3 regions of the Mesorhizobium sp. B2-5-7 genome follow, and region 1 is predicted to be linked to each of the others. Evidence: predicted binding sites of a transcription regulator. Region 1 holds the regulator's gene; each other region holds the start of a gene.
What was found. The regulator LexA, encoded in region 1, represses DNA repair genes until DNA is damaged. The targets are predictions, from matches to a motif close to TGTTCNNNNTGTGTTCNG.
Positions count from the first base shown of each region.

Region 2: FJ543_RS23820 (damage-inducible protein) is a predicted target of LexA. The motif match lies at 3,972-3,989, and genes of this name have one in related genera.
Region 3: FJ543_RS25760 (PA0069 family radical SAM protein) is a predicted target of LexA. The motif match lies at 3,954-3,971, and genes of this name have one in related genera.

Region 1 is NZ_VFUO01000001.1:780,453-790,436, reverse strand. Features, by position in the region: gene kynU (kynureninase) at 1-441, opposite strand, end outside; gene FJ543_RS03815 (ABC transporter permease) at 489-1,412, opposite strand; gene FJ543_RS03810 (ABC transporter ATP-binding protein) at 1,418-2,197, opposite strand; gene FJ543_RS03805 (ABC transporter substrate-binding protein) at 2,256-3,242, opposite strand; gene FJ543_RS03800 (GntR family transcriptional regulator) at 3,393-4,166, shown strand; gene lexA (transcriptional repressor LexA) at 4,576-5,319, shown strand; gene FJ543_RS03790 (ComEC/Rec2 family competence protein) at 5,313-7,766, opposite strand; gene gltX (glutamate--tRNA ligase) at 7,870-9,294, shown strand; gene gltA (citrate synthase) at 9,478-9,984, shown strand, end outside.
Region 2 is NZ_VFUO01000005.1:575,187-585,170, reverse strand. Features, by position in the region: gene FJ543_RS23830 (error-prone DNA polymerase) at 1-1,754, opposite strand, end outside; gene FJ543_RS23825 (DNA polymerase Y family protein) at 1,751-3,274, opposite strand; gene FJ543_RS23820 (damage-inducible protein) at 3,189-3,947, opposite strand; gene FJ543_RS23815 (caspase family protein) at 4,773-7,322, shown strand; gene FJ543_RS23810 (OmpA family protein) at 7,767-8,864, shown strand; gene FJ543_RS23805 (caspase domain-containing protein) at 8,770-9,984, shown strand, end outside.
Region 3 is NZ_VFUO01000006.1:376,672-386,655, reverse strand. Features, by position in the region: gene FJ543_RS25790 (methyltransferase) at 1-660, shown strand, start outside; gene FJ543_RS25785 (S49 family peptidase) at 738-1,601, shown strand; gene FJ543_RS25780 (membrane protein) at 1,684-1,869, shown strand; gene FJ543_RS25775 (4-(cytidine 5'-diphospho)-2-C-methyl-D-erythritol kinase) at 1,887-2,798, shown strand; gene moaB (molybdenum cofactor biosynthesis protein B) at 2,785-3,339, shown strand; gene FJ543_RS25765 (glycosyltransferase) at 3,368-3,895, opposite strand; gene FJ543_RS25760 (PA0069 family radical SAM protein) at 4,046-5,200, shown strand; gene FJ543_RS25755 (ribonuclease HII) at 5,353-6,048, shown strand; gene FJ543_RS25750 (F0F1 ATP synthase subunit B) at 6,178-6,669, opposite strand; gene FJ543_RS25745 (F0F1 ATP synthase subunit B) at 6,680-7,279, opposite strand; gene FJ543_RS25740 (F0F1 ATP synthase subunit C) at 7,342-7,566, opposite strand; gene FJ543_RS25735 (F0F1 ATP synthase subunit A) at 7,633-8,391, opposite strand; gene FJ543_RS25730 (AtpZ/AtpI family protein) at 8,448-8,849, opposite strand; gene FJ543_RS25725 (cell wall hydrolase) at 9,107-9,984, opposite strand, start outside.

The sequences.
Region 1 (9,984 bases):
CAACACCGTGCCGGGGCGCGTCGAGGCCACGCCTTCGGCCATGTAGAGATCGGTTGGAAAGCTGTCGCCCTCGGCGACGATGACCGAGCGGTCCGGCCGCATGCCGAGTGCGGCATGCAGCACCTTGTAGATGTTGATCGAGGTCGTATCGCAGACCACCGTCTGGCCGGCCGCCGCGCCGATCAGCCGCCCCAGTTGGTCGCCGAGCGCGACCGGCATGTCGAACCAGCCGGCGGTGTTCCAGGCACGGATCAGATCCTGTGCCCACTCCTGGGTCGCGGCTTTCCGCAGCTCGTCGAAGACGGCGGGTGCCGCGGCGCCGAGTGAATTGCCGTCGAGATAGATCACGCCTTCCGGCAAGATGAACCGGTCGCGCATGGCACGCAGCGGGTCCGCCGCATCCATGGCTTCGACGGCTGCGAGATCGAGCGTCGTAGGCATCATTTGTGACATTCCCTGGTTATTCACGCCTTGGTCATTCACGCCGGTTACTCACGAATCGCTTCGCGAACCGGTGCGGAACCCCGGCTGCGCTTGAGGCTGGGCAAGGCAAGCATGGCCAGCACGAACAGGCCCGTGGCAAGCTTCAGGTCAGGCGGCGGCATGCCGGCCGCAAGGCAGAACGACACCAGCTGGTAGTAGATGATCGCGCCGGCGAAGGGCGCCAGCAATTGCCGCCAGACCGTTTGCTTGCCGACGACGGCTTCGCCGATCATCAGCGCGGCAAGGCCGTTGATGAGAATTCCCAGGCCCATATTGACGTCGGCGAACCCTTGCGACTGCACCATCAGCGCACCGCTTGACGCCGAAAAAGCGCTGGCCAGCCCGACACCGCCTATGGTCGCGGCCCAGACATTGATGCCTTGCGCTTCGGCCATGTCAGGATTGGCGCCCACGGCGCGCACGGCGGTCCCCTTCTCGGTCCTGAAGAACATGTAGAGCAGCATGAAGGCGGCAAGCGCGAGGAGACCCGCGACGACGATCTTGCTGGCGGGGAAACCCGGCCGCGCGAACGGCACCCAGTCGAACACCGAGGGCGAACCGAAGACGGACAGGTTGGACTTGCCCATAATGCGAAGGTTGATGCTGTAGAGCATCGTCATCATCAGGATGCCCGCAAGCAGCGTGTGGATGCGGAAGCGCAGATGGATGAAGGCGGTGCAGCAGCCCGCCGCGAAGCCGGCGACAAGGGCGGCAGCAACGCCCATCAGCGGCGATGCGCCGGCGGCAAGGAGAACGCCGCAGACGCAGCCGCCCAGCGGAAAAGCGCCTTCGCTGGTGAGATCGGGAAAATTCAGCATGCGAAACGGGATCATGATCCCGAGCACGACAAAGGCCAGGATCAGGCTTTGCGCCAGGGTGACCGGCACGATCGCGACGAAGCTGGTGAGAACGTCCCCAACAAAACCCATGATGATCAGCTCGCCAGCAACATGCGATCGGTCTTGACGGAGAAATGGCCGATCAGATCGATAACCGTGACCCTCGCCTTCTCCTGCCCGGTGACTTCCAGGAGCACCCGGCCCGCATCGAGCATGATCACCCGGCTGCCATGGTCGACGGCGTGTTGCATGTTGTGGGTCACCATCAAAGTCGTCAGTTTCAGCGCGTTGACGGCGCGAACCGTCGCTTGCATGACGATTTCGGCCGTGCGCGGGTCGAGGGCCGCGGTATGCTCGTCGAGCAGCAGCAAGTCCGGCGACCCACCGACCGCCATGATCAGCGACAAGGATTGCCGCTGCCCGCCCGAGAGCAGGTCGACGCGCGTGTCGAGACGATTTTCCAAACCGAGACCCAGTATCGACAGTCGTTCCCTGTAGGACGCAAGCCGGGTGGTGTTCAGCCCCGGGCGCAAGGTGCGCTTTTGGCTGCGCAAATCGGCCAGCAGCATGTTTTCCGCAACCGTCATGCTGGCGGCGGTGCCGCGCATCGGGTCCTGGAACACGCGCGCCAGTTTCGCGGCGCGCTTGTGCACCGGCATTGCAGTCACGTCGGCGCCGTTGATCAGGATCTGGCCGGAATCGAGGATCAGGGCGCCGGAAATGGCGTTGAGCATGCTGCTCTTGCCGGCCCCGTTGGAGCCGATGACGATGCCGAACTCTCCGGTGGCCAAGGACAGGCTGAGACCGTCCAGCGCGACCTTCTCGTCGGCCTGGCCCTTGTAGAACACTTTGCGCGCGGATCGAATCTCGAGCATCGTTTCTCCCTGACCTCGGGATGACGGCGCCGACGCCGTCACCCCAGCAGTTCCGATGTTAGTCGACGATGCAGCCGCAATCGGCCATTGAAGCCGGTATCTCGATGCCGAACGCGGCCATCGCCTTGCGCGAGATCGTTGCCATGTGGTCCTTGTAGGCCGGGCGCGACGGCGCGATCGTCTTAGGATCCTTGCCCTTGAGGATCTCGGCGGCGATGTTGCCGGCGTTGACGCCGACCTGCGTGTAATTGACCGCGAAGCTCGCCGGCACGGTGCCGTTACGGACCGCACTGTCATCGGAGTTGACGACCGGGATACCGGCCTGGCGCGCGGCCGCGGAGACAGCTGCGATCGCCGGCTGTATCAGGTTCGAGGCCGGGCCGTAGATCACGTCGGCCTTGCCGGCGAGCGAAGCGATGCGTTGCTGGATGTCATTGACGTTGTCGATGCCGACCTCCACCACCTCGAAGCCCGCGGCCGGTGCCGCCGCCTTGATCTTTTCGACCAAGGCAACGTCATTGGCCTCACCGGGATTATAAGGCACGCCGAAGCGCTTGGCGTTCGGCAGCAGCTTCTTGGTGAAGGCCATCACCGCGGCGACGTCCTGCAGATCGCTGGCGCCGGTCATGCCTTCGTCTCCGGCGTCCCATGACGGCACCAGCTTGGCCGCCACCGGATCGGTGACCGCGGCAAAAACGATCGGAATGCCGGAACCGGCAAGCGCTTTCTTGGCGATCTGCGATACCGGCGTGGTGATGGTGTAGATCAGCTTGGGCTGCTCGGCCTGCAGCTTGGCGATCATCTGCGGCACCAGCGATGCATCGAAATTGGTGTGGCTCTCCGTGTAGACGACGTCCTTACCCTCGACGTAGCCATTATCCGTCAGCGCCTTCTTGAAGCCGGCTATGGCGGCGTTCAATTGCGGATGCTCGCCGAAATTGGCAATGCCGATACGGATCTGATCGGCCGCGGCACTGCCGGCGCTGACCATCAATGCGCCTGCCAGCGCCAAACCCGACAACCAAGCGGATTTCGACTTCAACATCATTTCCTCCCAGATTTGATCAGGGCCGCTTGGAAACGCGGCTACTACGGCGATCATGGTGAGTCCGCTGGTCTGTGTCAAACATTATATATAATTGTTGCTGTGACGCACTATCATATATACTTTTCGCCAGACGACGGATTGATCACCATGCTGAATGAAACGAGTTCCACAAAAACGGAAGCCGCCTATCAGCTGTTGCGGCGCGACATCCTGACCACGCGCCTCATGCCCGGCGCCCCGCTCAAACTGAGTGCGCTGCGCGGCACCTATGGCGTCGGCTGGACACCGTTGCGCGAAGCCCTGTCGCGGCTCGAGGCCGAACGCCTGGTCACCGCAATCAGCAATCGTGGTTTTGCCGTGGCTCCGGTGTCGCGGGCCGAGCTGGAGGATCTGGCACGCGCCAGGATGGTGGTCGAGATACCCCTGTTCCTCGAATCGATGGAAAAAGGCGGCAGGGAGTGGGAGGATGCCGTGGTCACCGCCCACTACCGGCTCTCGCGTTGCAAGACGGCGGTCGACGATCCCTCGGACGCGGCCGTCGACAGATGGGACGAGAACCACGAGGCTTTCCATGCGGCGCTGCTGAGCGCCGCCACATGCGACTGGCTGTTGCGGTTCCGCTCGACGATCTCGGATCAGCTGCGCCGGCATCATCGCTTTCTTGGTCTGGCGCCGACACTGCGGGCCGCGGCCGGCCTCAAGGATGGCTATGAAGAGGCAATCGAAGCGCTACGCGAAGCGATTGCGATCGAACACCATACCGCGATCATGGAAGCGGCGCTCGACCGTGACGTCGAGCGGGCCAAGGCGCTGATGACGGCGCATATCGGCTACACACTGCACGTCTATGTCCACAGCGAAGACAGCGGCGCTACCAGATACGCCGCTCGCGCCGGCAGCTTGAAGGCGGGTTCGGGATAACTTCAGCGCTTCCGCGACGCCTATTCGAACGCGCTGGCCGGAGTGCGCCGAACGCCCCGATCCATGGCCGCCCGAAGCTAGCAATCGTTGGCATTTTGGTTTCGTTTCGTTCCGCGAATAATGGCTCCGCGAATTATACGTCCCTCCGAGGAGAAGCCTTCCAACTAACTGATGCCAAAGCCTCGTCGGCGGATGGGCCACAGGCCATTAACCAAAACGATTTCAATGCGCCTGCCGACGGCGGAAAGGACTGGTTGCCGCCCGCCGTCGCGGGCAAAAAACTTCAGACCCCTTAACAAATTCATTAAACTTTAAACGGTTGCAGAACACAACTGGAACAGATAGGGTTTGTTCTGGGTTTGTTTTTCGATTCTGGTTCAACCTTTCGTTCAATGTCTTGGGGGCCGCCATGCTGACACGCAAGCAACATGAACTGCTGATGTTCATCCACGAACGGCTCAAGGAAAGCGGGATACCGCCTTCCTTCGACGAGATGAAGGAAGCACTCGATCTTGCCTCCAAGTCGGGGATCCATCGCCTGATCACGGCCCTGGAGGAGCGCGGCTTCATTCGCCGGCTACCCAATCGGGCGCGCGCGCTGGAAGTGCTGCGGCTGCCGGACTCGATCGCGCCGGGCCTCAATGCGGCAAAGAAGTTCTCGCCAAGCGTCATCCAAGGCAGCCTTGGCCAAGGCAGTCTCGGACGCCAGATCAGGCCGGCCGCTGCGCCTTCGCGCCTGCCCGCGGCCGGCAACGACGACGACGCGGTTTCAGCCGTGTCCATCCCGGTCATGGGCCGTATCGCCGCCGGTGTGCCGATCGATGCCATCCAGCATCAGACGCATTCGATCTCGGTGCCGCCAGACATGATCATGGGCGGCGAGCACTATGCGTTGGAGGTCAAGGGCGACTCGATGATCGAGGCTGGTATCTTCGATGGAGACACGGTCATTATCCGCAATGCCGACACGGCAAGCCCGGGCGAAATTATCGTGGCACTGGTCGACGAAGAGGAAGCGACACTGAAGCGGTTCCGCCGCAAAGGCGCTTCGATCGCGCTCGAGGCCGCCAATCCAGCCTACGAAACGCGCATTTTCGGGCCGGACAGGGTCAAGGTACAAGGCAAGCTGGTCGGGTTGATCAGGCGCTACTGAACCGGCTTGTTATCGGGCTTGTCGGGTTTTTTGTACGGCGGCAGCCCCCTCGCCTCGCGTGAGAATTTTCGCTGTTCGTGCCAGGGCCGGTATGGTCCGTCGACGGCAAATGCGATCGCGGCCCGGGTCGTGGCCGACTGGGAATTGAAGAAGACGGCAGCGCTTCCCTTGCGGGCGAGCTGCCGTTTGGTGACGACGAGAACCAGTGGATTGTGGCAGGCGTCATAGGCGGTTGCGTCATTGACGATGATCAGGTCGGCGAAAGCGCAGGCTTTCCAGGTGGTCTTGCGGTCCTCGACATAGGCAATGATCGCGCCGGAAGGGTGCCTGGCAAGGCACAGGCCTTCGCGGCAGTAGAAGGGCGATCCCGGCGGCAGGTCGGTGGGACTGGCAACATCGAATTGCCTGTCTGTCGTGTCGAACATTTCCGGTTTGACGATTGTTTCGGAGATCAGGGCGCGCTTCCAGTTGTCGGTTGCGAATTCGTTCGGACGTTCCCGGTTGACGGCCAGTTCGCCATTGCCGATCGGCAGCGCGACCAGCCGCGCATCTTCCGAGATCAGCACATCGGGCGCGCGTGTGTGCGACACAGTCAACAGGCCGGCGAGCGCGAATGGCAGCGCCGCGAGCCGCAGCCATGTCGTCGCCATCGTCGCGATAACCAGCGCGACGGTGACCAGCAGCACGGATTGCTGCGAAATCAGCCCGACTCCATCGACCGGAGAGCGCTCCGATATCCACGCCGACACGGCGATCATTGCTGTCAGGCCCTTGCCCATGAGGTAGAGAGCCGGCCAATCCAGTCCGAATGGCATCAACAGCGCGCTGGCGACGGCCAGGAACATCACGACCGACACGATAGGCATCACGGCCAGATTGGCGAACAGGCTGAGCGGCGATACCCGCTGGAAATGCCAGATGGCAAACAACGCCGTGGCGCTGCCGGCGATAATGGACGTCATGGCCAATCCTCCTGTCGCCAGCAGGAATTTTCGCGTCAGGAACCCGGGCAGCGATCGCTTTCGCGGCGGTGGCCGCGTCTTTCCCGCACGGTGATCGGCCCAGCCGGCATAAGCGCCAACCAGGGCCGCGGTCGCGGCGAACGACATCTGAAAGCTCGGGCCGACGACCTCGTGAGGCGAGACCAGGATGACGGCGATCGCCGAGATCCCCAGATTGCGCATGGTCAGCGCAGCGCGATCGAAGAAGACGGCAATCAGCATCACCGCCAGCATGATGAAGCTGCGTTCGGCGGCAACGACGACACCGGAAATGATGAGATAGGCCGCGATCGAGAACAGTGCGGCGGCGGCCGCGTATTTCTTCACCGGCCGGCGCGCGGAAAAGTCTGGAAACAGCGCGAAGGCACCACGCAGCAGACCCATGATGGTGCCGGCCACAAGCGCCATATGCAGTCCCGAAATAGAGATGATGTGATAGATGCCGGTACGCCGCATCGCTTCATTGATTTCATCGGGTATGCCGGCGCGCACGCCGACGATCAGCGCCGCCGCGATCTCGCCTTCAGCGCCGCCGACGCTGCCCCTGATGTGGTCGGCGATGGCTTCGCGGGCATTTTCGATGCCTGAAAAAAGGCGAGCCGATAGCGGCATCTCACCGTCGTCGGCGGAAACAACCGTTGGATTGCCGAGAAAGAAGCCGCTGCCGCCGATGCCGGCGAAATAGCTGTCGAAAGAGAAGTCGTAGCTGTCCGGCCGCACCGGGCCGGTCGGCGGCAACAGTTTGGCGTAGCCTGTGATGAGCGAGCCGGCGGTCATTCCCGGCGGTATCTTGCGTGCGGAAAGCCGGACCCTCTCCGGCGCATAGCGCAGTTTCGGCCGGGCGGTCGAAATCACGTCCATGGTCAGCCGGATGCGGCCGCTCTCCATCTCCTCGATCGAGACCACGCGGCCGGTCAGTTGCGTGGAGATTTCCGAACCCAGCATCCGGGTTCCGGCTCGCCATGTTTCGACCTTCGCCGCGAGCAGGCCCAGCGCGCACAACAGCACTGCCATGAGACACAGATGGGTTTTGGGCCAGGAACGCGAGACGAAGGCACAGACCGCCATCAGCACCACGACCGCGACGGGCTTTGCAAAGTCGGGCTCGGACGCCAGCGAGAAATAGGCGATCGCCCCAACGGCCAGACAGACCGGCACCAGCAGGAACGCGATGCCCCGGTCGAGTTCAAGCTCCGCCGCCCGGGCCACGCCATGGCGCAGGCGAGGCAAGGATACCAGGCCGATTTGCCGGCGCACGCGCACGATCCTGCCCGCGGCAGGAGCCGGCGCCGGCGCCTGCCCACCTGCCTGCAGCGACCTGGTTTCGGGTGCAGCCACGAGCGGAGATGGCAGTGGGATCGTCGCAGGCGCCGCAAACAGGGATCGCTCGCTGACGCCGATAGCGGCATCCTCGCCCCGATCCGAGCCCCGGCCTCGTCCAGTCATCGGGTCTGCCCCTTGCACCCTCGACGTCCTATGCTACATGAACGCGCAACGCGCGAAAGTCCGCACGCTCCGCACCCAGCTTCAGACGTTTTCCGAGAGTTCCATGCCCGACAAGGTCATCACCCGTTTTGCCCCCTCGCCGACCGGCTATCTGCACATCGGCGGCGCGCGCACGGCGCTCTTCAACTGGCTCTATGCAAAGCATACCGGCGGCACGATGCTGCTGCGCATCGAGGACACCGATCGCGAGCGTTCGACCGATGCGGCCACATCGGCCATTCTCGATGGCCTGACCTGGCTTGGCCTTTCGTGGGACGGTGACGCGGTCTCCCAATTCGAACGCGCGCCGCGCCATCGCGAGGTGGCCGAGGAGCTGGTGCGCCTGGGCAAGGCCTATTACAGCTACGAGACTTCAGCCGAGCTCGAGGCAATGCGCGAAGCTGCACGCGCCAAGGGCCTACCGCCACGCTATAACGGCCATTGGCGTGACCGCGACCCGTCGGAGGCGCCGTCCGGCGTCAGGGGCGCCATCCGCATCAAGGCACCGGCCGAGGGCGAGACGGTGGTGCAGGACCGGGTCCAGGGAGACGTGCGCTTCCCCAACAAGGATCTCGACGACTTCATCATCCTGCGTTCGGACGGCAACCCGACCTACATGCATGCCGTCGTCGTCGACGATCACGACATGGGCGTCACCCACATCATCCGTGGCGACGATCACCTGACCAACGCCGCCCGCCAGACCGTGATCTACAACGCCATGGGCTGGGACGTGCCGTCGATGTCGCATATCCCGCTGATCCACGGCGCCGACGGCGCCAAGCTGTCGAAGCGCCATGGCGCGCTCGGCGTCGAAGCCTATCGCGCCATGGGCTATCTGCCGGAGGCGCTGCTCAATTATCTTGCGCGGCTCGGCTGGAGCCATGGCGACGACGAGATCATGTCGATCGAGGACATGGTCTCATGGTTCGACATTGGCGACGTCAACAAGGGCGCGGCGCGCTTCGACTTCGCCAAGCTGGAAGCGATCAACGGCGCGCATATGCGACGTATGGCCGACACCGAGCTGTTCGATATCTTTATCGCCACCTTGCCCTATCTGGAGGGCGGCCCGGCGATGGCGGCGCGGCTCAACGAGAAGAACAAGGCGCAGCTGCTGGCAGCACTTCCGGGCCTGAAGGAGCGCGCCAAGACGCTGGTCGAGCTTGTCGACGGCGCCGCCTTCCTGTTTGCCGCGCGGCCGCTGCCGATCGACGACAAGGCGGCACTCCTGCTCAATGACGACGCGCGCAAGATCCTGCGTGGCGCTCACGAAGCTTTGAAGTCGCTGTCAGGCGACTGGACGGCGGCCACGGCCGAGGCCGCGATCCGCGACTTTGCGCTGGCTGGCGGGCACAAGCTTGGCGCCGTGGCCCAGCCGTTGCGGGCTGCGTTGACCGGCAAGAGCACGTCACCGGGCGTATTCGACGTGCTTGCCGTTCTGGGGCGTGAGGAAAGCCTGGCGCGCGTAGCGGATCAAATCGATTAGGAGCAAACTGGCCCAAGAAGATTGGCATTGAAAGGCGGGTTTCGCAGTGCAACATTAGGCCTTGGCCCAATCTGGCACGCACCTCCTAGAATGCGGTGGCGAATACGCGCATTGCGGTGATTTCGACGTGTCGCTCTGCGGAATTTGCCTTTGCCGGCATGAGGAAACAAGAAGGAGTTTGCAATGACCGAAGCTGCGAAAAAACTGGATGTGGGCGGCCAAGAGGCCACGGCAACGCTGGAATTCGCCGGCAAGACTCACGAATTCAAGGTGCGAAGCGGCTCGGTCGGACCTGACGTCATCGACATCGCCTCGCTCTACAGCACCACCGGCGCCTTCACCTATGACCCCGGCTTTACCTCGACGGCAAGCTGCGAGTCGGAAATCACCTTCATCGATGGCGACGCCGGCATCCTCCTGCATCGGGGCTATCCGATCGACCAGCTGGCCGAACATGGCGACTTCCTCGAAGTCTGCTACCTCCTGCTCTACGGCGAATTGCCGACCAAGGCGCAGAAGGACGATTTCGACTACCGCGTAACGCGCCACACAATGGTGCACGAGCAGATGTCGCGCTTTTTCACCGGCTTCCGCCGCGACGCGCACCCGATGGCGGTGATGTGCGGCGTGGTTGGCGCGCTGTCGGCCTTCTATCATGACTCGACCGACATCTCCGACCCGTACCAGCGC
Region 2 (9,984 bases), on a different contig from region 1:
ATCTGCGCCCGGCTCTCGATCTGGAAGGTGCCCAGGGTGTCCGCCTTGCGGATCATGGCATAGGTGCGCGGATCCTCGGCGGGGATGGTCGCCAAATCGAGCTTGATGCCCTTGTGATGGGCAAGAAGATCGAAACCGCGCTTCATGCAGCTCAACATGCCCAGCGCCAGGACATCGACCTTCATGAATTTCAGCGCATCGATATCATCCTTGTCCCATTCGATCACCTGGCGATCATCCATTGCGGCGGGCTCGATCGGCACCAGCTCGTCAAGTCGGTCACGGGTCAACACGAAGCCACCAGGATGCTGCGACAGATGGCGCGGCGCGCCCATCAACTGGCGGGCGAGATCAAGCGCCATGCGCAGGCGTCGGTCACCGAGATTGAGGTTGAGCGCCTCGACATGCCTGGCCTCGACACCTTCCTGCGACCAACCCCAGACCTGCCCGGACAAGGTTCTGATTAGATCCTCGGTGAGCCCAAGCGCCTTGCCGACGTCGCGCAATGCTCCCTTGGTGCGATAGCGGATCACCGTCGAGCAGAGCGCCGAATGGTCGCGGCCGTAGGTTTCGTAAACCCACTGCATGACGATCTCGCGCCGTTCGTGCTCGAAGTCGACATCGATGTCGGGCGGCTCGCGTCGCTCCTCGGAGACAAAGCGCTCGAACAGCAGATCGTTGCGGCCGGGATCGATGCTGGTGATGCCGAGCACGTAGCACACCGCTGAGTTAGCGGCCGAGCCCCGGCCCTGGCACAGAATGTCTTTCGATCGCGCAAAGCGCACGATGCTGTTCACGGTGAGGAAGTAGGGCGCGTAGCGCAGCTTTTGGATCAGCCGCAGTTCGTGCCTGAGCGAGGCTCGCACGCTGTCGGGCACGCCTTCGGGATAGCGTTCATCGGCGCCCTCCCAGGTCAACTTCTCCAGCGTCTGCTGCGGCGTCAGGGTCGGGTGGCTGCGTTCCTCTGGATATTGATAGGCAAGTTCGGCGAGATCGAAGCGGCAGCGTGACACGATCTCCACTGTCCGAGCCACCGCTTCCGGGTAGCGCGCAAACAGCCGGTGCATCTCCTGCGGAGGCTTCAGATAGCGATCGGCGTGGCGCTCGCGTCGGTGTCCAAGTTCATCGATGGTGACGTTATAACGGATGCAGGTGACGATGTCCTGCAGGATCCGGCGGTCCGGTGCGTGGAAGAGCACATCGTTGGTGACAACAGTCGCCACACCGACATCATCTGCCAGGGTGTCCAGATCATGCAGCCTCAGCTGATCGTTCGGCCGCCGGCGCAAGGTCAGCGCCATAAAGGCGCCGTCGCCGAAGACGTCGCGCAGCCGCCGCAGACGCAGGCCACAGCACTCGTCGGCCTCGTCGGGAACCAGCACGGCGAGTAGGCCTTCGCCATAGGCGACGAGGTCTGCCCAGTCGAGGATGCACTTGGCCTTGCCGCCGCGTTTCTTGCCGAGGGACAGCAGCCGGCAGAGCCGCGCATAAGCGGCTCGATTGGTTGGATAGACCAGGACGGACATGCCGTCGGCGAGGTCGAGCCGGCAGCCGACGACGAGGCGGACGCCGGTGGCCTTGGCGGCCTCGTGGGCGCGCACGATCCCGGCGAGCGAGTTGCGGTCGACCACTGCCATCGCCTCGATCCCGGCCACCGCGGCCTGGGCAAACAATTGCTCGCATGATGAGGCGCCACGCAGAAAACTGAAATGCGAGGTGACCTGTAGTTCCGCGTAGCGGTGGCGGTCGGTCATCCGAACACCCCATGCAAAAACCAGCGATGCGAGCCGGTGGCCGCGTCCTCGCCATCGCCGGAGCGGAAGATCCAATAGCGCTCGCCGGCATCGTCCTCGACGCGGAAATAATCGCGCACAGCCACCAGTTCCGCGTCGCAACGCCACCACTCGCCGAAAATGCGTTCCGGTCCATCGGCGCGGCGAACACGGCGTCGGATGCCTCGCCAGGTAAAGGACACCGGTGGATGATCGGGCAACAGCGCAACGGTCTCGATCGGTTCGGGCGAGGGCAGGAGCCGGGCCGGGCGCGGCCAATCACCCGGCCATGTGGCGCCGGAGTCCGGCGCCATTGCGGGAATGCGGCGCACCGATCGCTCCGGAACATCGGTGGCGACCGGCGCGGCGCGATAGAGCGAGCGCTCGCCGACACGGTTGGCCAGCACATCGATCAGGTCCGACACGTCCGGTGCCGCATCGTCGACCAGCGAGGTCATGAGCTGCTTGGCGGCAAGCGGCTCGGCAAGTATCGCCGTCAGTGTCATGACCTCGATCCCGAAGCCGGGGTCGATGGTTTCGACCTTGTCGGTCAAGAGCCGCGTCAGGCGCTTGGCATCGCGTACGGGAAGGGCGGTGCCGACGCGAATGGCCTGGGCGCTGCTGTCGACGCGGTGGCAGATGAGATCAAGACGCCTGGCCCCAAGCCCCTTGGCTTCCAACGCTTGGCGCAGGGCAGCGACGAGCTCACCGATGAAGCGTTTTATGGTCTCGGCCGCCCCAATCGGCTCGGCAAAGCTGCGTCTGACCTCGGTCAGCTCCTCGCCGCGTATCGGATCGATCGGCTCGTTGAGGACGCCAAGTGCCTGATCGATCCGCCGCCCAAGCTGGGGGCCGAACCGCAACGTCAAAGGCGCACGCGGCTGCGTAAGCAGATCAGCGATGCGTTCGAAGCCGAGGACGCGCAGGCCCTCGATCGTATCAGCCGGCAGGCGCAGCGCCGAAAGCGGCAGTTGTGCGATCGCTGAGGCGCTGTGTCCCGGCGGGGCGACGATTGCCGGTCTGGTCGCATGACGCGCGAGCGCGTGCGCTGCTCCCCAGGTGTCGGCGATCGCCGACCGACTGGTGAACCCGGACGTAGCCAGCCGGTCAACCAGGCGGGCGAGCATCGCTTCCTCGCCGCCGTGCAGATGATCGGCGCCCGTGGTGTCGAGGACAATGCCGTCCGGCACGTCGACCGCGACGATCGGGGCGTAACGCCGCAACATCCAGACGGCCAGCCGGCCGAGCGCCTCGGCGTCACCCGCAGCATCATGATCTCGAACGACCAGCTTGGGGACAAGAACACGGGCTTTGGTGGCAGGCATGCCGACGCGCGCGCCCGCAGCCCAGGCCGCCGCGTCCGCGGCTAGCACCACCTCCCGCCTCCCGTGCAGGCCAGTCAGCACGAGCGGCGCCTCAGCGGGCGGTGCGGCGTCGCCAGCCAGGCGCCGCAGCCTGTCGGTCGACCAGCTGGGAAGGAAGAGCGAGACGACCCTTGCCATCGCAGGCCTCCAGTTCAAAATCCGCACTTCCGCCAGCTCGCGCCCGGATAAGCTCGACCAGCCAGCGGTGACGGCCGACCCCGGGCACCGGCAATGAAGCCGAAGGCAGCACCGAGATGCGCCATCGGGTCACAGCCGCAGTCGGTTGCCCGAAATCAGCCGCCTCGGCCTGCCGTCGCCAGCGCCGCAGGGCGATGCCGATGGTGCCGGTCTCTTCGGCACAAAGCTGAAGCCGCCGGGAGGCCGTCATGTCGAGCCGGGCGACTTCGCCGACCACGGTGCCGAGCCCACCGTGCCGCAAGCCTTCCTCCACGCAAGCAAGAATGGTCTTATCGTCACCGGCTTCGGCATAGATGACCCGGTCGGGCGCCAAGCCTGCCTGCGCCAGAGCGGGCGCGAAGAGGTCGGAGCGCGTGATGACCCACAGAACCTTGCCCCTGGTACGGGCGGCGATGCCCGCGGCGAAAAGGGCCGCGGCGGCGGCATCGATCGCACCGGTGCCGCCGCCGGCGATCTCATGAAGGGCACCGAGCGCCAGCCCGCCCCCGGGGAGCCGCTTGTCGAGATCGGGGATTCCGAAGGGAAGAACCGACTTAGTAGGTCGGCTCCGGCCTTCGATTTTCTCGATCGACGCGCGCAATGTACCGATAGCGGGTTGTCGCCGCACGTTCATCGAACCTTCAGCAGAATAGGAATTTGTTCTCTATTTGTTCCAACACGGATCAAGAGTCAAGAGGTAGGGCAGGGCGGGTGTCCCGAGCAGGCCTTGGACGGTTTGAAGCAACGCGCCAGGTGAGCTGTGCCGAACTGCAGCCCCGCCCCGAGTGCCGGTGCGTCTGCGCGACCGCTCGTGCATCTCGTAATCAGCCAAGGAGTGCCGGAAGAAGTCCTCCCCGCAAGAGCAGGCGCGTTGATAGCTTCTCCTGCCAATTGGCAGCCCGAGCGCGCTGCCATCCACGGGCACGCATCGGCAGCGGCTGCGATGCGCAGCGGCGCACAGGGATCGTTTGGCCACCCGCCAGATCGCTTGGGCAGTTTCAGATGACCGGTCGCCGACCCGAGTTGTGGCGGATGCTCGCGACGGTGCGCTCGTTGATCGGCGCGAAGGCGGGATTGTCTCGGCCGCGAAGGCGAGGAAACGGACACAGGACGTGCGAGAAGCCTGGGCTGGTCTAAATGGCTCCCAAAGCGGGGAGGGCTCCGCCCGCGAAGCAACGGGCCGAGGCGAGATAGTGTCAACCGGCCCGGTGCTTTGTCGACATAGCTGACCGGGCGACAGCAAGGCCCTGCAGTCCGATCACGCCGCAGACTGGTTCGCATTCGCCCGGCTTATTGCGGTACCCACGCCACTGGGTTATTTTAGGAGTGTGGGAACAGCACCTGCCATCCATCGCGGGTGCGACCTTGCCGTTTGGGCAGATTGTGAAGTCTTTAACAGACCTGGTTGTCGCAAGCTGTGTCTTGTACCCTTCAGGTCGTGAGCAGTTAAGGATGCGCCATGCTGCGATGTTTTGCGTTCATTGCGGCCCTGATGCTCACCAGCTTCACGGCATTCCAAGCTTGTGCCGATCGTAGGGTGGCCCTTGTCATCGGCAATTCCGAATACCGCGAGATTCCGGCCCTCAAGAATCCGGACAAGGATGCCGAGGACGTGTCGAACACCTTTCGTCTGGCCGGGTTCGATGTGTTCGTCGCCAAGGATCTCACCAAGATCGAATTCGAAAAACAGTTCCGCAACTACCTCGCGGCGGCGGACGGTGCCGATCTGGCGATCGTGTACTATTCCGGCCACGGCTTTCAGATCGGCGGAGAAAATTTCCTGATCCCGGTCGATGCGTCGCTCAAGAACGCGGCCGACATTGAGGTCCAGGCCGTCAAGCTCGATGATGTGCTGCAGCAGTTGCGGACGAAATCAAAGATCCAGGTGATCATCCTCGATGCCTGCCGCAACAATCCGTTTCCGCGCAAGGACTATTGGTTGCGAGACCAGCTGATCGTTGCTGGCAACACCGGGCTTGCACAGGTGAAAAGTTCGCTGAACACGCTTATAGCCTTCGCCACCGAGCCCGGTGCTGTCGCTTATGACGGAAATGGCGACCTCAGCCCCTTCTCCTCCGCCTTCTCTCGTCGCGCGCTGGCGCCGAACCAGGAGATACGCTCGGTCATGGCAGCCGTTCGCAGGGATGTGGTCGAGGCTACGGCCGGTAAGCAAGTGCCTTGGGAAAACTCATCGCTGATCGACGAGGTCGTCCTCATGCGTCGCGCCAACCGGCCTGCACTGCCGCCCGTCTTGGAAAAGGTCGTGCCGTCCGGCGTCGGGCCTGTCGCGCTCGACCTGCCGGAGCCGGTCGATGTCGATGGCGGTGCGGTCACCGTCAGCATCGACAGGCAGCCGGCGCTGGGGCATCTGATTCTGGACGGGAAGCCGGTTGCGGCGGGGGAGCCGATTGCCGGCAAGGATCTCCCGCGATTGCGAATGGACGTGCCCAAAGGTGTGGGTGCCCAGGAAGAAGTCGACATGCTGGCCTATTCAACGCGCGACAATTGGGGCGGCGAATCCCAGGGCATCCTGGTGTTCCGGGTCAAGAATGGTGAGGGTGCCGAGGGCAAGCAACTTATAGCCTCGCTGGAGTCCGAACAGAAGCAGCAAGCGGTGGAACGCGGCATTCACATTGCCGGCGCCGCCGAAGCCATCGAGAATCGTGAGGTCCATGTTCCAGTTGGCGTCGGCCCGGTCCCGTTGCAACTGGATTTCCCAACCGCGGATCCGGCAGTCAGCCTGAAACTTGCAGGCTATCCGGCAACGGGAACGCTGTCGCTGCCGGATCGGACCTTGTCGCCAGATTCGAGCCTGATGGCCGATGAAGTCGACCACTTGCGCTATGAACCCCAGATCGGCGCCGTCCAGCCACTGATCGTCGGCTTCGAAATCAGGGCCGACAACACGTCGTCGAAGCCGGCGACGATGAAGCTCTCGCCAAGCGTCGACCCCTGCGACAGGGAGGCGGGTGAGCCACTTGACCTGCAGGGCGTCGTCCCCGGCCTGTTGCCGAATGAGATCAGCAGCAACGCCGTAGACGTCTGCCGAGCGGCGGTGAAAGCCTATCCCGATGTCCCTCGCTTCCACTACCAGCTCGGCCGGGCATTGCTTGCAGTTGGTAAGGTCGACGAGGCCAAGAAGGCGATCCAGGATGCTGCCGACAAGGGGCATGTGCGCGCAGTGTTCGAGCTGGGCTATATTGCCGCCTCAGGGATAGGGGCTGCCGTGGATCCCAAAAAGGCGAATGGCTTCTATGCGAAGGCGTCCGACAAAGGCGACCCCTATGGGATGACTGCCTGGGGACGTGCTCTGTTCAATGGTTTGGGAGTAGAACGCGATACCCGTAAGGGATTGGATCTACTGCTGAAGGCGGCCGCTATGGGGCATACCTATTCTATGAACGAGCTTGCTTCGATCTTCACCGAAGGTCGTAGCGGCGTGCCCGCGGATTATGATCGCGCAGTCGCCTTTCTCAAAGCGGGAGTTGAACGGCAAGATATGTACTCGATGAACCTTCTAGGCCGCAGCTATCTCAGCGGACGTGGCGTCGAGAAGGATCCGAAGCAGGCACAGGCGCTTTTCCAGAAAGCGATGGATCTCGGCCAACCCTATGCGCCGGGCAGTCTCGGCCGCATGTATCGGGATGGAGTTGGCGTGACGCAGAACCTCGATGAGGCGACAAGGCTTTTCGAGCTTGCGAGCGCTCGCGGAGATTATTCCGGCGCGTATGACCGCGCGGCCATCGAGATGCAGAAGGGCGACAAGGCCGATCAGGCTCTGGTTGTCCGCTATTTGGCGTTCAGCATAGGGCTCGATCTTCGCAACGAATTGCCGAGTGCTCGCACAACGCTGGCGCAATTCGGTGCGAAGCCGAAAACAGCCGCCTTGAAGCAGCTGCGCTCGGAACTCAGATCGAAAATTCCGGCGGGCGGCTCTGTCGACGAGCAACTAGTCAAGACGGCCAGAGCCGTCTGGGAGCAAGATAATCCGCGCCGAGACCTGTTCTGAACAACAAGGAGGCAATGTGGTGGGCTGGGCATTGAAGCAGGCAATTGTCGCAACAGTTCTATCCGGCGCTCTGGCCGTGGCGGGTTGCACAACGGTGACGCCCACGGTCGAGCCGACCCCGGCGACGAAACACCAACATCGGGCCAGGGCCGTTCGGACGACGACTGCACCGAAAACCATCAAGCGCAAGAAGGTGACGGCCACGAAATTGATCAAACCGGCCCAAAACGAATCCCCGCCGGTCGTCACTCCTTTGGGTGGCGGTAGCGGTGGGGGCAGTTCGGGCGGCGGTAGCAGCTGGTGACGGCGGTCACCAGCAGCTAACTTCATATTCTGGCATTGCCGCTGCCATGGCCGACTCGAAGCGCTCGCCAATCAGGGACAAGTGCTCTATGGTTGCGCCGATGCCGTTAGTTGGATCGGGTTGCCTGGCGGGGGCGTTCCATGTTCGAAGTCGTTGCATTCTGGCGAGCGCGAGCAAAAGCGCAGCGTCCTGGCTTTGTCGTCATAGCGATATTGGGACTGCTATTCCTCGGACCGCAATCGGCGAGTGCCGCGCCGAACTGGATGCTCGATCCGGACGCTTCGGTGCTTACCTATCAGTCGGTCAAGAAGAACACGATCGTCGAAACCAACAAGATCAGGAATATTACCGGCACGCTGACTTCCGCCGGTGATGCCAAGGTCAGCTTCGATCTCAATTCCGTCGACACCGGCGTCGACCTCCGCAATGTGCGCATGCGCTTCCTGTTCTTCGAAACGTTCAAGTACCCGACGGCCGAGCTGACGGCAAAGGTGGACCCGGCGGCCTTTGCCGACTTGCCAGCCAAGCGCCGCATCAAGGCAAGCTTGCCCTTCCGGCTCAGCCTGCATGGCGTCGACAAGGATCTGGAGGCGAGCGTCGTCGTCACCATGATCAGTGATACTCAGGTCTCGGTTGCTTCCGAGGCTCCCGTTGCGGTGCACGTGGAGGACTTCGGCCTGCTGCCGAACGTCGACAAGCTGCAGCAGGCCGCCAATGTGACGAACATAGTGCCCACTGCGTCGGTGTCCTTCGACTTCGTCTTTGTTGCCGAGGGCAGCAAGCCGGGTGCTGTGCAGACAGTCGCAGCCAACGCCGCCGAAGTCGGCCCCGTGGCCACCGACGCTGCGAAAGCCAATTTCAGCGACGAGGAGTGCCTCAACCGGTTTGCTGTTTTGTCGCGCACCGGAGCCATCTACTTCCGTGCAGCCAGCGCCCGACTTGATGCCAAGAGCCGTCCGTTGCTCGCCGAGGTCGAGGGGGTGGTCGGCAAATGCCCGACCCTGAATGTTGAGGTCACCGGCTACACGGACTCGGACGGTTCGCCAGAGGCGAACAAGACGCTATCGGAACGGCGCGCCAGGGCGGTTGCCGATGCGCTGGTCGCCGATGGCCTGCAGCGCCGCCAGATCAGTGCCACCGGCTATGGCGAGGAGCGGCCGGTTGCCGCCAACGATACGGCAAAGAACAAGGCGCTCAATCGGCGCATCGAATTCTCCGCCACGAAGCTCGCGAACTGAGGGCAGGGTGGGCTCCCGTCCATTGGCGTTTTGCGCAAGCTTGTTTCGCGGCACGGGGCTTGTCGCAATGGTCTTGCTTTTGACCTTGACCGCCGCCACTGCCGAGCGCCGTGTCGCGCTGGTGCTGGGCAACTCGCAATATCAGCACGCCGCGCCGCTCGCCAATCCCGCGCGCGACGGGCAGGCCATGGTCGAGCGCCTGCAGAACCTTGGTTTCGAGGTGGTCTCCGGTTTCGACCTCACCAAGCAGCAGACGCAAGCGACCGTCGCCCAGTTCGCCAAGCAGGTGCGCGGCGCCGATATCGCCCTGTTCTTCTATGCCGGACATGGCTTGCAGGTCTCCGGCAAGAATTACCTGCTTCCGGTCGATGCAGCACTCGAGGACGAAACCTCGCTCGACTTTGAGGCCGTGTCGGTCGATTTCATTTTGCGCCAGATGTCTCGCGAGACCAGCATCAGGCTGGTGTTTCTGGACGCTTGTCGGGACAATCCTTTGGTCGATCTGCTGGCCAAGACCGCGGGCATCAAAGGTGCAAGCCGCGGGCTTGCGGAAATTGGGATTGAGAATGGCGGTGCCGGGACGCTCATTGCGTTCGCTGCCAGTCCCAACCAGCTCGCCTATGATGGCTCCGGCGACCACTCGCCCTTCACGACCGCGTTGCTTCAGCACATTGGCGAATCCAATGTCTCCATTAGCGAAGCGATGAACAGGGTGACCAGCGACGTTTTTAGGGCGACAGGCGGTAAGCAGCGCCCTTGGACCAATGTCTCCCTGACCACCGAGGTTGTCCTGCACAAGGTCGATCTCAACGCGCCGCTGATCGTGGGTGAAGCGAGCACCCCGCCTGATGAAGCCAGCTCCGGGACGCGCAACACCGGCGGCTCGTCAGCCCAGACTGACGACCAGCTTGCGCTCGATGTTCTTCGAGCGAAGATCCCGAAGCTTGCCACTGACGGGCCAATCTTTTTCGATCGCCCGGTCACGTTCGGGGATCCGGCGATCGACGGCAAGAGCATCGCCCAATTGATCAAGGGCGAACCGCTTTTCAGTCCGGTCGAAGGTCTCGACAAGTCGGTGTGGGAAGGCAAGCACTGCGACAGCTGCCATGAGTGGAACGAG
Region 3 (9,984 bases), on a different contig from region 1:
GTACCGTCCTCGTTTGGCGGACGGCTCGCCGATTTCGGGGCCGGCGCCGGTGCTGCCGGTCTTGCGGTGCTGTCGCGCTGTCCGGGTGCCCAGGCTGTGCTGGTCGAACGCGCGCCTGAGATGGCGGCCTTCGCGGCAGCCACGCTTGCCCATCCGGGCAACGCGCACCTCAGCGATCGCGCTGCCGTGCTCGTCGCCGATGTCACCGTGTCGGGCCGCGCCCGGGCCGCCACCGGCCTTGCCGACAATGATTTCGACTTCGTCATCATGAACCCGCCTTTCAACGCCGCCCGGGACCGCGCCACACCCGAGCCGCTAAGAAAGGAAGCGCACGTCATGGAGGACGGGCTGTTCGAAAGCTGGATCCGCAGTGCGGCGGCGGTTGTCAGGCCGCGCGGCGGGCTTGCCGTCATCGCCCGGCCCGAACAGCTCGGCGCCATTCTCGACGCGATTTCAGGCCGCTTCGGCGAAGCCGAGATGCTCGCCGTGCACCCTCGCCCGGACGCGGCCGCAATCCGCATTATCGTGCGGGCAGCACTTGGGGCACGAGGAAAGCTCGCCATCCGTCCGCCCCTGATGCTTCACGCGCGATCGGGCAACGGCCCCGACGAGCGCAGCGAAATGATCACCAACGGGCTCGCCTCGCTGTTCGGAGACTGAGCTGTTGGCGGCCTACACATTGCCGTTGGCCGGGAAATCCCTACATGCCTGCAACCATCGCCGGAGACCACGCCATCGTGAAACGTCTTTTCAACCGCCTGCTGCCGAAGTCCTGGCGCTCCTCCGTCGTCACCGTTCCGGTCATCCGACTGCACGGCACCATCATGGCCGGCGGAGGCCAGTTCCGGCCGAGCCTGTCGCTTGCTTCCACCGCCGGACTGATCGAAAAGGCGTTTTCCTTCGAGGCGCCGGCGGTCGCGATCTCGATCAATTCGCCGGGCGGCTCGCCGGTGCAGTCGCGGCTGATCTTCAAGCGCATCCGCGACCTTGCGATCGAGAAGAATAAAAAGGTCCTGGTCTTCGTCGAGGATGTCGCGGCGTCCGGCGGCTACATGATCGCGGTCGCCGGCGATGAGATCTTCGCCGATCCGTCGTCCATCGTCGGATCGATCGGCGTGGTGTCGGCCTCGTTCGGTTTCCCGGAACTGATGAAGAAGATCGGCATCGAGCGCCGTGTCCACACCGCCGGCCAGAACAAGGCGGTGCTCGATCCGTTCAAGCCCGAGAAGAAGGAAGACGTCGAGCGGCTCAAGGTGCTGCAGCTCGAAGTGCACGAGACCTTCATCGATCTGGTCAAGGAGCGCCGCGGTACGAAGCTGGCGGACGATCCGGACCTGTTCACCGGGCTGTTCTGGACCGGCAAGCGAGGCCTGGAGCTCGGCCTCGTCGATGCGCTGGGCGACATGCGCACGGTGCTGAAGACCCGCTTCGGGCCGAAGACCCAGCTCAGGCTGGTGGCGGCGCCGCGCGGTTTGTTCGGCCGCTTTGGCCTGTTCGGCTCGAGCAAGGGCTTTTCGGCGCCCGATATCGCGGCGGCTGCCGCCAGCGGCGTCATCAATGCGGCGGAAGAGCGCGCATCGTGGGCGCGCTTCGGGCTTTGAAAAAGCCATGAAAGCGTCTAGCATGGTTGCCCGAAAGACCCGACCGGCCGGTCTTACCGGCCCAGCGTGGTAGGAGTTTGACATGCCGCAGCTCATTTTTTTCGCCGTCGTCGGCGTCGCCGCCTATTTCGGTTACCGCACCTTCGTGCGCGAGGCTGAACGCGTGACGGCCAAGGTGCGGCGCACCGAAAAACAGGCGGCCAACGGCGCGATGGGAACGCTGGTCAAGGATCCGCAGACCGGCGAATACCGGCTGGCCAAGGACTGACCCTCATTTCACTCGCAATCGAGACTGCGGAATCGGGTCAGCGTGTCCGGACATGGGCCGCACCCGCCAAGATAAACCTAGCTTTGCACGTCACCGGCAGGCGCGCCGACGGCTATCATCTCATCGAAAGCCTGGCTGTGTTCACGCGCTTTGGCGACAGGATCGAGATCGCGCCGGCCGACGCCGATGAGTTCAGCGTGTCCGGCCGCTATGCGGCGGACGTACCGCTCGATGGCGGCAATCTTGTGCTGAAGGGCCGCGACGCCCTGCGGCAGGCCGCCGGCGTTCGGAGCACGCCGCCGGTAAGCATCAGGCTCGAAAAGAACCTTCCGGTCGCATCCGGCGTGGGCGGAGGGTCGAGCGACGCGGCGGCCGTGCTGCGCGGGCTGACCGAGAGCTGGGGGCTGGAGCTCGATAGCGCCGAACTGGCGCGGATCGGTCTTTCGCTTGGCGCCGATGTGCCGATGTGCCTGGCGGCAAAGCCGCTGGTCGCGCGCGGCATCGGTGAGGAACTGTCGATGGTGCCGGATTTTTCAGCACTGGGTCTCGTGCTGGTCAACCCGGGCGTGCCGGTCTCGACGACGGAAATCTTCGCCGCACTCTCCCGTCGCGATAATGAGCCGCTGCCGCCGCTGCCGCGCAGCATCGATTTTCACAGCCTGCGCAACTGGCTGGAAATCACCCGCAACGATCTTGAGCGGCCAGCCCTTGCGATGCAGCCCGCCATAGGCAGGGCGCTTTCATGGCTTGATAAGGCCGGATCGGGCTTTTCACGAATGTCCGGATCGGGCGCGACGTGCTTCGGCCTGTTCGAGACCGGCAATGTCGCCAAGCGCGCGGCGGCCGAGATCCGCGACCGCCAGCCCGACTGGTTCGTCGCGGCAACGCGCAGCATGGCGTCGGAGGCTGGGCGAGATGGCCAGAATTGACGAGAGCCGTGCCTTCATTCCGGTGCGCATCGCGGTGCTGACTGTTTCCGACACACGCAGCCTGGCCGACGACAAATCTGGCCAGACACTGGCCGATCGCATTACCAAGGCCGGCCACATCCTGGCCGCCCGCGATATCGTCACCGACGACCGCGAAAAAATCCGCGACGCCGTTCTGGCGTGGTCGCGGGACAAGGCCATCGACGTCGTGATCACCACCGGCGGTACCGGTTTTACCGGACGCGATGTGACGCCCGAGGCGCTGGAGCCGATCTTCGAAAAGCGCATGGACGGATTTTCGGAAGTGTTCCACCGCATTTCCTATGACAAGATCGGCACCTCGACTATCCAGAGCCGGGCGACCGGCGGTGTCGTCAACGCCACCTTCGTCTTCGTGCTGCCGGGATCGCCCGGCGCCTGCAAGGACGCCTGGGACGGCATCCTCGAGCCACAGCTCGATTACCGGCACATGCCCTGTAACTTCGTCGAGATCATGCCGCGCCTGGACGAACATCTGCGGCGCGGCAAATCGGCGTCGTAAGCAACGCCACGCAGAGCCGTTGCAAAAATCACCCCCCAGAGCGGTGCTGCTGCTTCGGCTGCGCTGGCCAGATTTCGGCGTCGAGCCGTCTGGTCGCCAGCCCGCGCGCTAAGGCCTCGGCGCTGCCGGCATTCTTGGACAGCGATGCCGCCTGTCGCTTGCTGATCACCAGTCCGTCGGCGAGCGCGCGGTTTGCCGAAAAGACCCGGGCCAGGAACGGTGGACGGCTGCCCCGCGCCCGCGAGAACCGGGCCGCTATTGTCTGCCTGGCCGTATGGGCGACGACGGCGTCGATCCAGCCCTCCACCAGCCTCGCACCCGGTTCGAGAAACAGCAGCCAGTCACCCTTGGCCTGGCGGATGCCGGCGGCGATGCCCCCGCTCCCCACATAGTGGCAGCCGGCATGCTCGGCGACGCGATGGGTCTGGTCACTGGAGCCCGTGTCGCAGACGACAACCTCACGCACCACGCCCTCGACCGCGCCGCCAATCAGCGTCGCCAGCGTACGGGCGAGCCCCTCCTCGTCATTGTGCGTTTCAATCAGAACACTGAGCATGATTAGCCGAATAGCGGAAAGCGTTGGTCGGCGCCAGTTTTTGCAGCGCACCATAGAAAGTTCTTGATTTGTTCTCATCGATAAAATAGGAATAATTTCATGAACAGAGCGATTCGACACAACATGGACAGTCCATGGGAGCGGGCGAAGATGGAACCGATCATGCGAGCCGACATTGCAGCCTTCGGAGCAGGACGAGCCGAAATGGCCAATGCAATGATCGAGCAGAGCGGCATGCGGGTCCGTCCGGACCGCAACCGCGGCCGGTCGGCAGGCATCAATCCGTCCGGCCGGTTCGAACCTGTCAGCCGGCATGTCTTCGACGACGGCTGGAGTTCGCTGGAGGAACTTCCTCCCTTCAAGACCGAGGTGCAGGTGGAAAAGCCGCGCACCATCATCACCCGCAACGAATCGCCCGACATCTCCTTCGACCGGTCGATCAATCCCTATCGCGGCTGCGAACACGGTTGCGTCTATTGCTTCGCGCGGCCGACACACTCGTTCATGGGCCTGTCGCCGGGCCTGGACTTCGAATCCAAGCTGTTCGCTAAGCCCGACGCGGCACGCCTGCTCGACAAGGAATTGTCAAAGGATGGCTACCAGCCGCGCACCATCGCCATCGGCACCAACACCGATCCCTACCAGCCGATCGAGAAGCAGTACCGGATCATGCGCGAAATCCTCGAAGTGCTGGAGGCGCGCGGCCACCCGGTCGGCATCGTCACCAAGTCAGCCCTGGTCGTGCGCGACATCGACATTCTGTCGCGCATGGCGGAGCGGGGCTTGGCCAAGGTGGCGCTGTCGGTGACGACGCTTGACCGCATGCTGGCCAGGACGATGGAACCTCGGGCATCGACGCCGACCAAGCGGCTGGAGGCGATCAGGCAGCTTTCGGATGCCGGTATCCCCGCTTCGGTGATGGTGGCGCCGATCATTCCGGGCCTGACCGACCAGGAGATGGAACGCATCCTCGACTCGGCGCACCATGCCGGGGCGCGCGAAGCCGGCTATGTGGTGCTGCGCCTGCCGCTGGAGGTCAGCCCGATCTTCAAGGACTGGCTGCTGCGCCACTATCCCGACCGCTATCGCCACGTCATGTCGCTGGTCCGTTCGATGCGCGACGGCAAGGACTACGATTCGGAATGGGGCAAGCGCATGAAGGGCGCCGGACCCTATGCCTGGCAGATCGGCCGGCGCTTCGAAATCACCGCAAAGCGGCTCGGCCTTAATGCCGAGCGGCGTACGCTGCGGACCGACCAGTTCGTCGCTGCCGGCAAGGACCAGGAGCAGTTGATGCTGCTCTGAACCGAAAATCGCCTCGGCTGTTCATTGCCGCCGTGGCAAAGAAATCCCGTCCGGCCTGCCCCGGCCTGCAGACGGTGCCCTCCCGGTCCGGCGCCCCACCCGACCCGGAGGGACTTGCGGAGAATCGGAGCCGATGCGAACCTCGCCGCAACATGGCTCGCGCGCGTTCTGATTCTCCGCCTCTCTTCGAAATCGTCGAGAAACCCGATTTCTCCTTCGAGACGAAGGCGATGGCCGATGGTTTGTGGCCGGTCGCCGGGATGGACGAAGCCGGCCGCGGCCCGCTCGCGGGTCCCGTGGTCGCGGCGGCAGTGGTGCTCGACCCCGCCAATATTCCCGAGGGTCTCGACGATTCCAAGCGGCTTAGCCACCTGCAGCGCGAAGCGCTGTTCCTGCACATCATCGGCTCCGCTCTCGGCGTCTCGATGGCGTCGATCAGCGCCGAGGGCATTGATGGCACCAACATCCTCAAGGCGAGCCTCGAAGCGATGCGCCGCGCACTGGTCGGGCTGCCGGTGCAGGCTAAGCTCGCGCTCGCGGATGGGCGCGACGTGCCGCCGGGATTGCCCTGCGAGGGGCGCGCGCTGATCAAGGGCGACCAGCGCTCCCAATCGATCGCCGCAGCCTCGATCGTCGCCAAGGTCATGCGCGACCGCATGATGCGCGGCTGCGGCAACCATCACGGCCGCTACGGCTTCGAAGTCCATATGGGCTACGCCACGGTCCGGCACCGCACGGCGATCGAGGCGCATGGGCCAGTGGCTCGGCTGCATCGCACCTCGTTTGCGCCGTTCCGGCTGGGCGGGACTGAAGTGGTTGAGGAAGAGAGCTTGGCCGGGCTGGAGTAAGGCGACGGCAGTGGCAATTCCGATCTTCCCCACGAGGGCGGAGATTGGCCGCTTTGACGCGCCGCTTTCTCCCAAACAAAAAAGCCGCCAGGTTGCCCGGGCGGCTTCGTGTCAGCGACTGAAGAACGCTCAGTTCAGCTTGGCCTTCACATCCTGCAGCGCGGACCTGAACAGGTCGGCTCCGGCCTTGGCGTCAACCTTGGCGGCGAGCAATGCGCGTGCCGCCTCGACGGCTATATCGACGGCGCTGGCCCGCACTTCGGCAACCGCGTCACGCTCGGCTTGGCCGATCTTCTGCTCGGCAAGCGCGGTGCGCCTGGCAACGTAGTCCTCGGTCTTCTTGTGGGCGTCGGCAGCCAGCAGTTCGGCCTCACGCTTGGCGGCCGCTACAATGTCGGCGGCCTCCTGCTCGGCTTCCTTGCGCTTCTTCTTGTATTGGCCGAGCAGTTGCTGGGCTTCGTCGCGCAGCTTGCGGGCCTCGTCGAGCTCACTGCTGATCCTGGCGGCGCGGGCGTCGAGCGCCTTGGCGATCATGCCGGGCACCTTGATGTAGATGGCGATGGCCAGGAAGATGATCAGGGCAATCGTGGCCCAGAGCGTTGCGAGAGATGTAGCGTCCATGATGCGCTCCTCACCGGGCCACGGATTTGACCGCGGCCGCGATCTCGGCCTTGCTGGCCTTGCCGCCAACGAGTGCCTCGACGATCGCCGAAGCGGTATCCTCGGCGATGCTGCCGACTTCCTTCATGGCATTGGCCTTGATGGAAGAAATGCGTGCCTCGGCCTCGCCAAGCTTCTCATCGAGCGCGGCCTCGATCTTCTTGCGCGCGGTGTCGGCTTCCGCCTTCGCCGCATCGCTGGCCTGCTGGCCGATCGAGTTCGCGTTCTTCTTGGCTTCCGCCAGTTCCTGTTCGTAAGCGGCAACGGCGGCGTCGGCCTCGCCCTTCAACTTGGCCGCCTGGTCGAGATCCTGGCTGATGCGGTCGTTGCGGACATCGATGATGCCGCCGACGCGCGGCATCACGACCCGCTTCAGGAACAGGTAGAACAGCCCGAACGTGATCGCCAGCCACAGAAGCTGCGACGGAAACGTCTCCGGATTGAATGGCGGAAACGTGCCGTGCGCTTCGGCAGGCACGCTGGTGCCGGAATGCGTGTCTCCTCCGGTCGCAGCGTGGCTGGTGTCGGCTGATGGCGCGGACTCTTGCGCGAAGGCAGATGTCACGAACATGGACTATCCCCAGATATCAGGCCCGCCGCTTGCGCGGCCGACCTGTCCAATCTTCTCAGTACTCAGCCGAACAGGGCCAGCAGCGCAATGAGAAGCGAGAAGATGCCCAGAGCTTCGGTCACGGCGAAGCCGAAAATCAGGCGGCCGAACTGGCCGTCGGCGGCCGACGGATTGCGCAGCGCGCCCGAGAGGTAGCTGCCGAAGATGTTGCCCAGGCCAATGCCCGCGCCACCCATGCCCAGGCAAGCGATGCCGGCGCCGATGTACTTTGCTGCTTCTGCGTCCATTTGTTCAACTCCTTTGGATCTGAAAATTCCGTTGCTATTCCATCCGGCGTCGTGCCGGAAACCTGATTAGTGCGAAGGATGGAGGGCGTCGTTGAGATACATGCAGGTCAGCACCGCAAAGACATAGGCCTGCAACAGCGCCACCAGCAATTCGAGCGCCGTCAACGCCACCGCCATGGCTAGCGGCAGGATCGATCCCGCAATGCCGAGCGCACCCAGCGCACTGAGGCTGACCACAAATCCCGAAAAAACCTTCAGCGTGATGTGGCCGGCGAGCATGTTTGCGAACAGACGAACCGAGAGGCTGACCGGGCGCGACACGAAGGAAATCACCTCGATCGGAACGACAAGCACCATCATCAGGAGGGGCACGCCCTTCGGCACGAACAGCTTCAGGAAGCCAAGGCCATGCTTCATGAATCCATAGACGATCACGGTGCCAATCACCATGATGGCCAAACCGAAGGTGACGATGATGTGGCTGGTGATGGTGAAGAAATACGGGAACAGGCCGAGCAGATTGGCGACCAGCACGAACATGAACAGCGAGAACACGAAGGGGAAGAATTTCATGCCCTGCGTGCCGGCGGCATCGCGCAGCATGTTGCCGACGAATTCATAGGCCATTTCGGAGACCGACTGCAGCCGGCCGGGAACCAGGCTGCGGCTCGACGTCGTCAGGTACAGGAAGGCCGCGGCAATGACCACGGTCGCGACCATGAACAGCGCGGAATTGGTGAAGGACAGATCATAGCCGCCGATCTCGATCGGAACCAGCTTGATGATATGGAACTGGTGGATCGGATCGACCTTGTCAGCTGCCACGTTCAAACCCCGTCAATGCCGCGCACGGCTAAATTACCATTGCCGCGCCAGGGCGGCTATTTGCTGTCGTCTCGGTCAGGACGCGATTTATCGCCCTGTCCGAATTCCGCCACAACGCCAGCTGAACGCATGACATTGAGCACGCCGGCGCCAAAACCAAGCAGCAGGAAAATGATCAGACCCCACGGCGATGTCCCCGCCATACGGTCGATGATCCAGCCGATGCCGGCGCCTACCACCACCCCGGCGATAAACTCGCTGGATAGCTTGATCGCCTGACCGTATCCGGTCACTGGTTTCGCGTCGTCTTTCCCCTCGAGCCGGTTCGGCAGCCTTGTCGCAAGCGATGCTCCAAGTTCACGCCGACGTCGCTCAAGATCGTCGTCGCGGATTTCGGGGTCATGCTGCTTGCCGCGGCCGGTTTCTCCGGTTCCGTCTGGCCTGTTTTTCTCGGCCATCGCAACCCCCCTGCCCGGGCAGACCGTCACCGTCCGTCCGCTTCTAAAGTCGCCGGCAACATAGTTAGAGGGTTTGCGCCCGTCAAGCCACGGAGGGAAGTTCCGCGCTGTGTATTTTAGCTAATAAAATCAAAGGGTTATAAAGGTGCGACATCGTGCCCTTTGCGATCGGCGGGATGCGCCGCGCGAATCCCCCCGACAATGTCTCTCCGATCGACCGTGCGACCGTGCGAAAAGACGGGCGGGCGGCGGACCGTTCAGCTCCAGCCACCACCATAGGTCCGGTAGAAGATATGCAGGCCGATCTTGGTCATCTTCTGCATCGTGCGGGCCCAGCCGGGATGGACGTAATTGGCATAGTAGTGGGTCGACGATCCCACTTCCGGAATGAAGATCTTGCCAGCGGTGACGGCCATGCCGACATCCTGAGCGGTCTTGTAGGCGACCGGATTGTCGATGCGCTTCTTCCTGCCGTCGCAGGCGAAGGAGAACTGGCAGCGGTTGAACCAGCTGTCGTTCTGGTAGACGACGCCGCAGATCGAATTGGGATAGGCGGGGTTGCGGACCCGGTTGAGGATCACCTGGGCGACGGCGGCCTGACCGCGCACGGCTTCGCCGCGGGCCTCGAAATAAATGCCGTTGGCCAGGCACTTCTGCTCCGGCTTGGAGAAGACGCTGGCCGGAAGCGGATTCTGGATCCATGAATGGTCGCCCTTGGCCATCGGCGGAATGAAGCGGCCGCTGTTGGGCTCTTCATCCTGAAGCAGGGCTTCAAAGGGCGAGGCCTTGGCATAGTCCGGCGCGGATTGCGCATAGGCGGTCGCCAGCACATCGGGATGGTCGTTGTTGACCAGGGCCGCAAGCATGGCCGGCACGCCGGGATCCGGCTTCTTGTCCTCACGCGCATGGAATGCCGCGGCGATCTGGATTTCCTTGCCTTTGATCCGCGGCTTGGCGAAGGCCATTTTCAGGTCGCCGTCCATGCTCGGCCGCATCAGCGAGGAGGTCCGCTGGAAGATCGAGCCGGCATTGAAGTTCTTCGGTGGCGCCACGGGAGAGACCTGGACGATGCGGCCCTTCTTGTCGGCGCGCACGACGCGATCCTCGTCGGGCGACCCGCTGACCTTGCCGCCCT